Regions from separate parts of the Peribacillus sp. TH14 genome, predicted to be linked through region 1. Evidence: riboswitches for the same ligand, from Rfam matches in the RefSeq annotation. Region 1 holds a riboswitch; the other holds the start of a gene.

Region 1 (5,287 bases):
TGACATTATCAAGTTCAAGTAGCTTATGGCCAAGCGGAGGTTCTTCAACGAAAACGTCCAACGCTGCGCCTGCTACATGCCCTTTAACAATCATTTCATATAAATCATCTTCGTCAAGAATTCCGCCACGGGCACAATTTAATACATAAACACCCTTTTTACAGGTAAGTAGTTTTTCTTTATTTATTAATCCTCTAGTTTCATTCGTCAGAGGTGTATGAACAGTAATAATGTCTGCTTTAGGAAGTAACTCATCTAACGGCAGGGAAATGACAGACATTTTTTTTGCACGATCAGCAGTTAAGAATGGGTCAAATACAATGACTTCCATACCAAAAACTTTTGCGCGTTTGGCGATTTCTCCTCCGATACGTCCAAAACCCACTATACCTAATGTTTTACCGCGTAGTTCTGTTCCAGTATAAGAAGAACGTTTCCACTCCCCATTCTTCAGAGATGCATATGCTTGCGGAATGTGGCGCATTAGTGAAGCCATCATTGCAAATGTATGTTCAGCTGTTGAAATGGTATTGCCATCAGGTGCATTAACGACGACAATCCCACGTTTAGTCGCAGCAGGGATGTCAATATTATCAACGCCGACACCAGCTCGTGCAATAATTTTCAACTGTGGCATACGGTTCATTAAATCTTCCGTAACTTTTGTTGCGCTTCTAACAAGTATTGCATCAATCTCAGCAAGTTCGTTTGCTGCTTCTTCTACTGTCTTTTGAATAAGAAGGATATTGGATGCCTCTGATAGCGGTCCGAGTCCTTCGGGTTTGATGGCATCTGCTACTAAAATCCGATACACGTGTAAACACCTTCCTAAGGGAAAAATTATCTTAAATTTCAGTTAATTTTACAATTGAAATGCCGAATATGTCAATTTGGCATTTATTAATGTAAGCGCTTAAAATAATTATTATTAAGTGAAATAATTGTATAAGTCCGCAATAATAATGGATTTATCATCTATTGTTTGAAAAAGAACAATTATTTTAAATAATCTTAAAATTGATATAATCGTCAATATAATTTTTGTTTTAATACATTGATATGTAAGAAATTATGGTGGCCATGAAAAATGAATATCTTCATATAAACTTTCAAATTAAAAAAAACTATTCAAAAAAAGGAAAGTCATATATAATGGAATTTGTAAAATAAAATTTTATAGGTCTATCTTCGGGGCGGGGTGTAATTCCCCACCGGCGGTGATGAAGAAATAATTCTTCTAAGCCCGCGAGCCTTACGGGGCAGGATTTGGTGTGATTCCAAAGCCGACAGTATAGTCTGGATGGGAGAAGATGGAGGTTCCTGATTGCGTTCAAACAGTCATTTACTGAACGTTTGTTTGATGAAACCTTTAATTTATCCCTTTAATTCGGTCGGAATTAAAGGGTTTTTTATTGAACATCAACATGATGAAGGAGCACTAACCTCTTTTTCGGGTAGATCAGAAAAAGAAGGAGAGAGAACTATGAAAAAGAACAAAGTGAATAAAATGGTCACACTGGCAATGTTGGGAAGCATTTCATATCTATTGATGCTTTTGAATTTTCCGTTTCCAGGATTTCCACCTTTTCTGAATGTTGATTTTAGTGACATTCCAGCACTGATGGCAGCATTGATTTTCGGTCCGATGGCTGGAATTCTAGTTGAATTTCTTAAAAACCTATTGGATTTAGTCATGACAGGGACAATGACTGCTGTACCTGTGGGGCATATCGCTAACTTTATAGCAGGAATACTGTTCGTCTTGCCAACTTACTATGTATTTAAAAAAATCAATTCAAAAAAAGGGATGACTTTCGCTTTACTTGCTGGTACAGTTACCATGGCGGTAGTTATGAGTGTTTTAAACTATTATGTCTTTTTACCGGCATATACCTTCTTTATGGGATGGGATGCAATGTCGGCACCCGAGTCAAGGAAGTTCGTAACGACGGCAATCTTACCTTTCAATGTGATTAAAGGCGTGCTTATCACTTCTGTATTCATGTTGTTGTTTATTAAATTACAGACATGGATCAATAAGCAAGTATTATATAAAAATGCTTAATGGCATTAACTATAGAAACACAAAAAACCGGATATTTATGTCCGGTTTTTTGTCTGTTTAATTTGGTTAGTAGGGGAAGGGACATAAGTAGCAAAAAAAAGCCATTTTCGATTGAAAATGGCTTGTACCTTTATTCGAATTTTAGTGCATCCCCGTCAAATGCCTCGTCAGCAACTTTAATAGAATCTGTTGGACATCCTTCAAATGCGTCCATCATGTCATCTATAAGTACATCTGGAATTTCAACGATACCTTCGTTATCGTCAAGGGTAACAAATGCAATCCCTTCGTCATCATAATCATATATATCCGGTGCTGCTGCTCCGCAAGCTCCACAAGCGATACATGTTTCTTTATCAACAATTGTAAATTTAGCCATGAATATAACCCCTCCTAAGTTGATTAACAACTGATAATCTTTTTATTTCAGATTATTATCTCTTTCCTATTGTAAGACCGAATGCCAAACTTTTCAATAGAAATTGTATTGATACTAACTATTATGATGTGGAATGTCAATGATAAATATAGAAAATATTATTTTGATCTTTGCTTTCCTTCGTCATTTAGCCACAATTTCTTATGGTATTTATCATTAAAAACGGCGATTTTTGCAGTTTTTTGATACAATAGGTGTAATTGGTTAATTGAAACAAGGATGTGAGTCCCATGAATAATTATCTACAGGTAATCATTCTATATGCAATAAAAAAATTTCAAGGCGAACGTTCTATTTATGCTATTTATCATATGCTACAGGGCAAAAAGTCGTCACAGACAATCCAGGATGCCCACTTATTCGGGTTAACGAATATATTTGGGACAATACCTCGTTTTACCCGACAACAATTAAATCAAAACATTCAACTATTTCATGAGCATAATTTCATTGAGATAACCGATAAAACCGATGCTTATATAATTAGTGGGCAAGGCGGGAGAAAGTTAACCGATTATTTGAAGAAGAATCCTTTTCCAACATCCTTAAATGGCTGGAAATATCAAAATATCACCCCGATATTCTGGGGGAGATTAAACTTACTCATACAAACTATATCCCATATTGTCCACAATGAAAGACGTTTTTATCCTATACAACGAAACCCCAAAATCCAATGTTTTGTAAAGGAATTCTTACAAAACAATCGCCAGGACCGAGGGTTGATTGCGCAGCATCTTTATGAAGAACTGATATCGTTATTAGAGCTGCAAAGTAATTTAAAACGAGATATTTTTATTTTGAAATTAACAGGGGTAAACAGGATTGGACTTACGTTTGAACAGATTGCGAAAAGGAAAGATGTAGAAGAAGAGTATGTGCGCTTTACATTTCTTGACTCGTTACATCAAATGCTTGCGGAAATAGAACAGGTAACAGATTACCCTATTTTGGCATCCTTATTCAGTGATTGGCAAAGGAGTGGCAATCCTCATTTGACTCATTCTACACAAACGACATTGCGATATATTCAAGCAGGTAAAACTTTGTTTGAAATAGCAGAAATCCGCCGTTTAAAAGTCAACACCATTGAAGATCATCTTGTTGAAATTGTCTTATCGGATAAAAGCTTTCCAATTGCTGAATATGTATCCCATGAGGATGAAAGGAAAATCATCGCTGCAATTAAGGAACTCAATACCAAGCAGCTAAAGGCAATCAAACAGGAAGTTGATAATAAACAGATTAGTTTTTTCCAAATAAGGCTTGTACTTGCGAAATTGGGTGATGGATGATGAATTTAGAGCATGTTTTAAAAGAAAAATTTGGATTTGATAAATTCCGTCCAGGACAAAAAGAAGTGATTGAATCATTGATGTCTGGCTGTCATACTTTAGCGATGTTGCCAACGGGGTCAGGTAAGTCATTGTGTTATCAGTTGCCTGCTTACCTTTTGAATAAGACGACCTTAATAGTTTCCCCGTTATTATCTTTAATGCAGGATCAGGCAGATCAGCTCAAAATGAGAGGTGAAAAAAGTGTATTAACCCTTAATTCTTTTTTGACGTTAAATCAAAAAAGGGAGGCTTTCGATCGCTTACATATGTATCGGTTTATTTTTTTATCTCCTGAAATGCTCAGCCTTGAGGGTGTGATAAAGTCTTTAAAGACCTTAGACATAGGTTTGTTTGTCATTGATGAAGCACACTGTATCTCACAATGGGGGTATGATTTTCGACCTGATTATTTGAATTTAGGAGAAGTTAGACGTGAGTTGAACAATCCACTAACGCTCGCCTTAACGGCAACTGCAACAAAAGAAGTGCGGAAAGATATCATTGGAAAACTCAATATCAATCAAGCTAAAGAAACTGTATCATCTGTAGATAGGGATAATATCGCCATACTTGCTGAGAGACTATTCAGCTACGAAGAAAAGCTATTCCGTGTTCTGGAGCTTGTCAGAAAATTCACGGGGAGTGGCATTATTTATTTTTCATCTAAAAAGGTGGCAGAAGCCGTCACTGGATTTTTACAGGAAAACGGGGTAGATAGCGTCAATTTTTATCATGGCGGCATGGATCAGGAACAAAGAATGCTTATTCAGCAGCAATTCATTTCTGGCCAATTAAAAATAATATGCGCAACGAGTGCTTTTGGTATGGGTGTAAATAAATCGGATGTCAGATATGTTATCCATTTTCATATGCCCTCTACAATGGAATCTTATTTGCAGGAAATAGGTAGGGCGGGTCGTGATCGGAAACAAAGTGTAGCAGTCTTATTATATAGTGAAGGAGATGAAGGGCTTCCCCTTCATTTGATGGAACAACAATTGCCGACCGATTTGCAAATAGAGGGTGTTTGTTCCTTCCTGAGTGAAGCAAAAAAGATAGGAGCAAATTTGACTCTTTCTGAAAAAGAACAGCTGTCTCAATCTTTTTCCTTAAATGATATTCAGCTTCGTTTTTTTACACAGTTTCTTACAGGAAATCAAGATCCTTTACAGCATATGGCAGAGATGAAAGAGTATTGTCAAAAGAGAAAGTCCCGGAATCAGGAAAAATTGCATAGATTTCTCAATTGGATATATGCTCAGGAATGTCGACGTTTGGGAATTCTGAATTACTTTGATGAAAAGCAGCAAAAGTTGAATCCTTTCTGCTGCGACTTCTGTGGAATGGATGCGAATAAGATGATCGATTTATTGCCCGCAGTGAAGGTAGAACAAGTTAATTCTTATACCACTTGGAAACAGGAATTGGCTTTTATCTTATTAAAGA
Region 2 (5,287 bases), 2.6 Mb from region 1:
TTTATGAAAGTTCAGTCCAATCCTACGTAAATGAGTAGGATCAACAACTTTTATCAACGAATCTTTCTTTTTATCTACGAAATTTCAGTTTAATCTACGGAAAGTCTCCATTTATCTTCGTTTCCTTCGATTTATGGATGATTCTACACAAAGTGTCAGGTTTCCGTCTTAGAGACACAACAAAAAGCGACTGCCCACATTCGGACAGCCGTTTTCCTATTCACCCTCTATTGACAAACTCTTCGTATCTTTCATCATGGGCCAGCCACGCAGCGTATTTCCGCTTTATATATTTATCCGCTTCCCCAAATGTATCAAATGTTTTTTTCTGTTGTTTTCCGTTGATCTCCACAATCCATTCTTCTTCTTCATCTTCATAGATGAAAATATCTTGTTTTTCTCTCGTTGAATACAGGCAACCCTCTGGGGATTCCTTGATATTCAATTGGTTTTTATGAGCATCGCGTTTAATAGGCTCGGCAAAGAAGGTCTTTTCTACGTATTGACTGTATGCCTTTTCGGACATTGTGCAACCTGCGGCTTTTTGATGACCGCCCCCATCGTATTTACCTGCAACCTCAGAAACGTCTATGTCATCATGGATTGTCCGAAAGCTGATTCTTTTACTTCCGACCATTAGAATTGCAATATAATCCAGATGGGAAAACTCTTTGGACAGTTCGTTTCCCAATTCCGAATGATAGGACTCAGCATGGACCACACCTGCTGTATGGGGACCAACCGTAGCCTGATAGACTTCTCTTTTTTTCCTGTTTATGTACCGATCAACCCGGCTTTCCTCAACATCCAAAAGCGTTTGCTCAACTTCGTCAAAAGTAAAGCTTTCAGCCGTTGATAATTTATGGGCGATTTTCATCTCAAATTCCTCAATCGGAATCATAAAGAACAAATCATTTAACCGTTTTGCCGTTAAATTTTTGTTTACTTCCCATTCCCAAGTATCGTATTGACGAACTAATTCAACAAATTCAGCAACAATCCGCGAAGGTTCCAACAATTTTTTTTCAACTGCATACTGATAGAATAATGAAGTCGCTGCTGTTTGTTTACCGTCTTCCTGCTCGACTGTTACAGATGCCCATTCATGTTCGTTCAAATGCAGCGCTGATTTATGATGATCAATCAGAAGCGCTTTGCCTCCATCTTCAACAAACTGTGAAATCGCTTTTTCATTATCTTCATCAACTGAAAGATCAGTAACCAGCAACGTATCCTCAATTTTGGCCTGCTCAAGAAATGCTGCTACATTCTGATTAAGTCTCCCGATTGAATTATAACTAACCACTACTTCTTCCCCGAATGCCAGCTTCGCTACAATACCGCATCCGACTCCATCTAAATCATTATGTGTAAAGAGATGGTACACACAAACCCCTCCTAAATACTAATATAATTACTTTTCCCTAAGATATGAATTTCAATTGCAATCTTTACAATTGTAGCATAATCACATCCGCATATTTTAACATGCTTCATTTACGAACAGCTTTTGTAATAAAATATTTTCATATCATACCTATAAAATTCTTTATTTCCCAGTATTTATACCGATTTATAAAGGTAAGATATTACTTTGGAATCGAGATATTTTCATGTATTCTAAGTGAATCCAGCACGCCACTGTCGAGAAAATGAAGTCCTTTACTACGGAAAGTGGAACGAGGACTAGTATAGAGGCAAGGAAATGGTCACCCTTGCTAAGAACATCATACCCTTGGTGAAAAGGCTAAACAGAAGGAGTACTAATGGATGAATGGATCAGCAAAATAAAGACATTCAAGCGGTTTTAGTAAAGATTGAAGACATATAAAACAAACGAATTTATTTTCTCTGAATGCCTCAATTGAAGCTGCTAGAGCAGGTGAACACGCTTCTTCATTGAAGAAGTGGCGGCAAGCTTCAAAGATCAGGATACTCTCATCAATAAAATAGCAAGAAATTTCTCGAACTTTGAGGAACTGCTTAATGGGTTGAAAAAGCTAGCCAAATCTGACAGGTAATTTTACATTCGCTACATTAAAAAGCCGCAGAAAAGAATTTTCTTCTCTGCGGCTTTTTTAATGTGTACCATTTACTGTTCAATCAATTTTCCAAGGTTCGCCATTTCAATAGCACTAACGGCTGCTTCATAGCCTTTGTTACCTGATTTTGTTCCTGCACGTTCAATAGCCTGCTCGATATTTTCAGTAGTCAACAAACCGAAGATAACAGGTACGCCTGTGTCCAGAGAAACTGCTGCCATGCCTTTAGCTGCTTCATTACACACATAATCATAATGAGAAGTGGCCCCCCTAATTACTGTTCCAAGGCCGATAACTGCATCATATTTGCCTGTGTTCACTAGTTTTTTCGCAATTAGCGGAAGTTCAAAAGCCCCTGGTACCCACGCTATGTCAACATCATTCTCATCAACACCATGACGCTTAAGGCCATCCAATGCACCTCCTAAAAGCTTGCTTGTAATAAACTCATTAAATCTTCCTACCACGATGCCTACTTTCAACCCTGATCCGATTAATTGTGCTTCAATAATTTTCCCCATGTCCATATCCTCCTAATTTAAAAACAAATGTCAATTTTTTCTTATTTTTATTTTTCAACCACTTATATCCTTCAAGCATTCGGAATATTTAATTCAAGTCCCTGTTTCTCATATATTTTTCTTTGTTGGAGATAACGAGTTAGCTCGGCAATCGTAATGAATTTAAGATCGAATTTTTCGGCGATAACTTCTAGATCAGTTACTCGTGCCATTGACCCGTCTTCATTCATGATTTCACAAATAACGCCTGCAGGAGCAGCCCCGCATAACTTTGCCAAATCTACGGATGCCTCCGTATGCCCTGCCCGTATTAACACGCCACCTTCTTTAGCGACAATCGGAAAAGTGTGACCAGGCCGTTGGAAGTCCCCAGCAACTGAATCTTCTTTAAGAAGCTCCAGAATGGTCAAGGATCTTTCAAATGCACTTATTCCTGTAGAAGTACTTTTATGATCGACACTAACTGTAAAAGCAGTTCCATGATGATCGGTATTTTCACCGACCATAGGATGCAAATTCAATTTTGCCGCCAGTTCTTCGGTAATGGTTGTACAAATCAAACCGCGTCCATGGGTCGCCATAAAATTAATCGCTTCAGGCGTTGCCTTTTCTGCCAATACAACAAAGTCACCTTCATTTTCACGGTCTTCATCATCGGATACGATTACTACTTTACCAGCTTTTAAGTCTTCGATCGCTTCTTCTATTGTATGGAACATCTTTTACACCGCCCTTTAATTAAAATCCGTGTTCTGCCAAAAACTCTAAATTCAGTCCTGGTTTTGAATCACTTTTTTTTATTTGATGTATAATATATTTCCCTATCATGTCATTTTCGATGTTAACGATATCGCCAGCTGCTTTCCGCCCCAATATTGTGTCTTGATGAGTCAGGGGAATCAGAGATACAGTAAGCAGGTTTCCCTCTATCCCGAAAATTGTCAAGCTCGTACCATCAATGGCAACTGACCCTTTTGGGATGCAAAATTTACTAAGTCCTTCTTCCAAATTGATCACATAATACACAGCATTTTCTTTTCGCTCTTTTTTTATTATCGTTCCCGTACCATCAATATGGCCTGAAACAAAATGACCGCCAAACCTGCCCTGTGCACTCATGGCACGTTCCAGATTCACAGGTGATCCTAGTTTTAACGTCCGGATTGAAGAAGCTTTGACCGTCTCTGGCATCACGTCGACAGTAAACAGACTTTGCGTGAAGGACGTTACGGTTAAGCAAACTCCGTTGACAGAAATACTGTCCCCCAGATGAACATCTTCGAGGATTTTCTCAGAACGAATCGCCAACTCCATGCTGCTTTTTCCTTTTTTCAAGGAATGGACGGTACCGATATCCTCAATGATTCCCGTAAACATGTTTTTCCCCCTTTTATAGAATATAAAAAACCCCTTAGATTGACCTAAGGAGTTAGCAGGAGAAATGAGTGAAAAATTGTATACCTAAAAAGCCTAAAATTTTCATTTTTGAAAAATTAGGCGCACGTATACACTTGGGTTCCACACGTCCTTCTCCCATCCAGACTATACTGTCGGCTTTGGAATCTCACCAAATCCTGCCTTTATCAGGCTCGCGGGCTTAGAATTTCTTCATCACCGCCGGTTGGGATTTTCACCCGACCCCGAAGGACTAAATTATTATGAATCTCTGAATATTTTATCACCTTAAAGTAAAGATGTAAAATTTCTAACCTTAAATGAACCATTAGTAACAAGAACTTACTATGTATAAGGAAGAATGTACATATTTTTCTTCAAGACCTCCTATGTGCTCAAAATGGTTAAATAAGTAAAATTAGTGTTCATTATTATTGAGCTTTTGATTAACTTGATTGTCATTTATACAAACATTAAAAAAGTGGAGCATGCCTCTTTCTACCTATTCCCTATTTCCATTTATTTAGGTTGGGTAAGCTTCACAGCCATCGCTGACATTTCTTACTATCTCACCTATATTAGCTGGAAAGGATTTGAGATATCTAATGTAACCTGGACGTTTGTCATGATGATTGCAGCAACAATCCTGGCCTTTGTCTTCGCAGTTAAAAACCGGGATTGGTGCTATCCGCTTGTCTTCGTCTGGGCGTTCATCGGCATTGGTGTACGGAACAGCACACTCTACCCGACAATCACCACTTTATCCTACATCCTGGCTGTTCTAATCCTTATCTTATCCTTCACCATTTTCATCAAAAAAAACCAGGAAATAGGGTCTGACTCCATCTAAAAGGCTTGCTGAAGATCGTGCCAGATGTCCTGCCAAGCTTCTAGGCCTACTGAGAGGCGGATAAGCTGGTCGCTGATACCCATTTGATGTCTGGATTCTTCAGGAACTGCCGAGTGAGTCATGGTAGCTGGATGCTGAATCAATGTTTCGGCATCTCCTAGGCTGACAGCTATTTTGATAAGTCTCAAGTTATTCAGGAATTTCTGGGCATCCTGCTTCGTACCTCGCAATTCAAAGGAGATAAGGCCTCCACCATGTTTCATCTGTTTTTCCATTATATAATGGGCCGGAGAACTAGTATCCCCTGGATAATATACATTCTTCACCTGGGGGTGCTGTTTCAGCTCCCGAAAGATTTCCCACGCATTGGCAGAGTGCCGGTCCATCCTAACTGGTAAAGTCTTTAACCCCCGCAGTAGTAGCCACGCATCAAACGGCGAAATAATTCCTCCGATATCTTTCTGAGTCGTTACCGCTAC

The links. Region 1 has a riboswitch for FMN ahead of JFU50_RS19760 (ECF transporter S component). Riboswitches for the same ligand answer to the same signal wherever they lie in the genome.
Region 2: linked by a shared signal. The riboswitch ahead of ribE (riboflavin synthase) and the one ahead of JFU50_RS19760 (ECF transporter S component) in region 1 are both predicted to bind FMN.

Annotation. Positions count from the first base shown of each region.
Region 1 is NZ_JAEKEK010000001.1:4,051,062-4,056,348, forward strand. It holds gene serA (phosphoglycerate dehydrogenase) at 1-814, opposite strand, end outside; FMN riboswitch at 1,181-1,316, shown strand; gene JFU50_RS19760 (ECF transporter S component) at 1,484-2,065, shown strand; gene JFU50_RS19765 (ferredoxin) at 2,196-2,444, opposite strand; gene JFU50_RS19770 (helix-turn-helix domain-containing protein) at 2,735-3,799, shown strand; gene JFU50_RS19775 (RecQ family ATP-dependent DNA helicase) at 3,799-5,287, shown strand, end outside.
Region 2 is NZ_JAEKEK010000001.1:1,456,321-1,461,607, forward strand. It holds gene JFU50_RS07165 (DHH family phosphoesterase) at 221-1,387, opposite strand; gene ribH (6,7-dimethyl-8-ribityllumazine synthase) at 2,093-2,563, opposite strand; partial or broken gene ribB (3,4-dihydroxy-2-butanone-4-phosphate synthase) at 2,644-3,282, opposite strand; gene ribE (riboflavin synthase) at 3,302-3,940, opposite strand; FMN riboswitch at 4,085-4,215, opposite strand; gene JFU50_RS07185 (hypothetical protein) at 4,401-4,808, shown strand; gene megL (methionine gamma-lyase) at 4,805-5,287, opposite strand, start outside.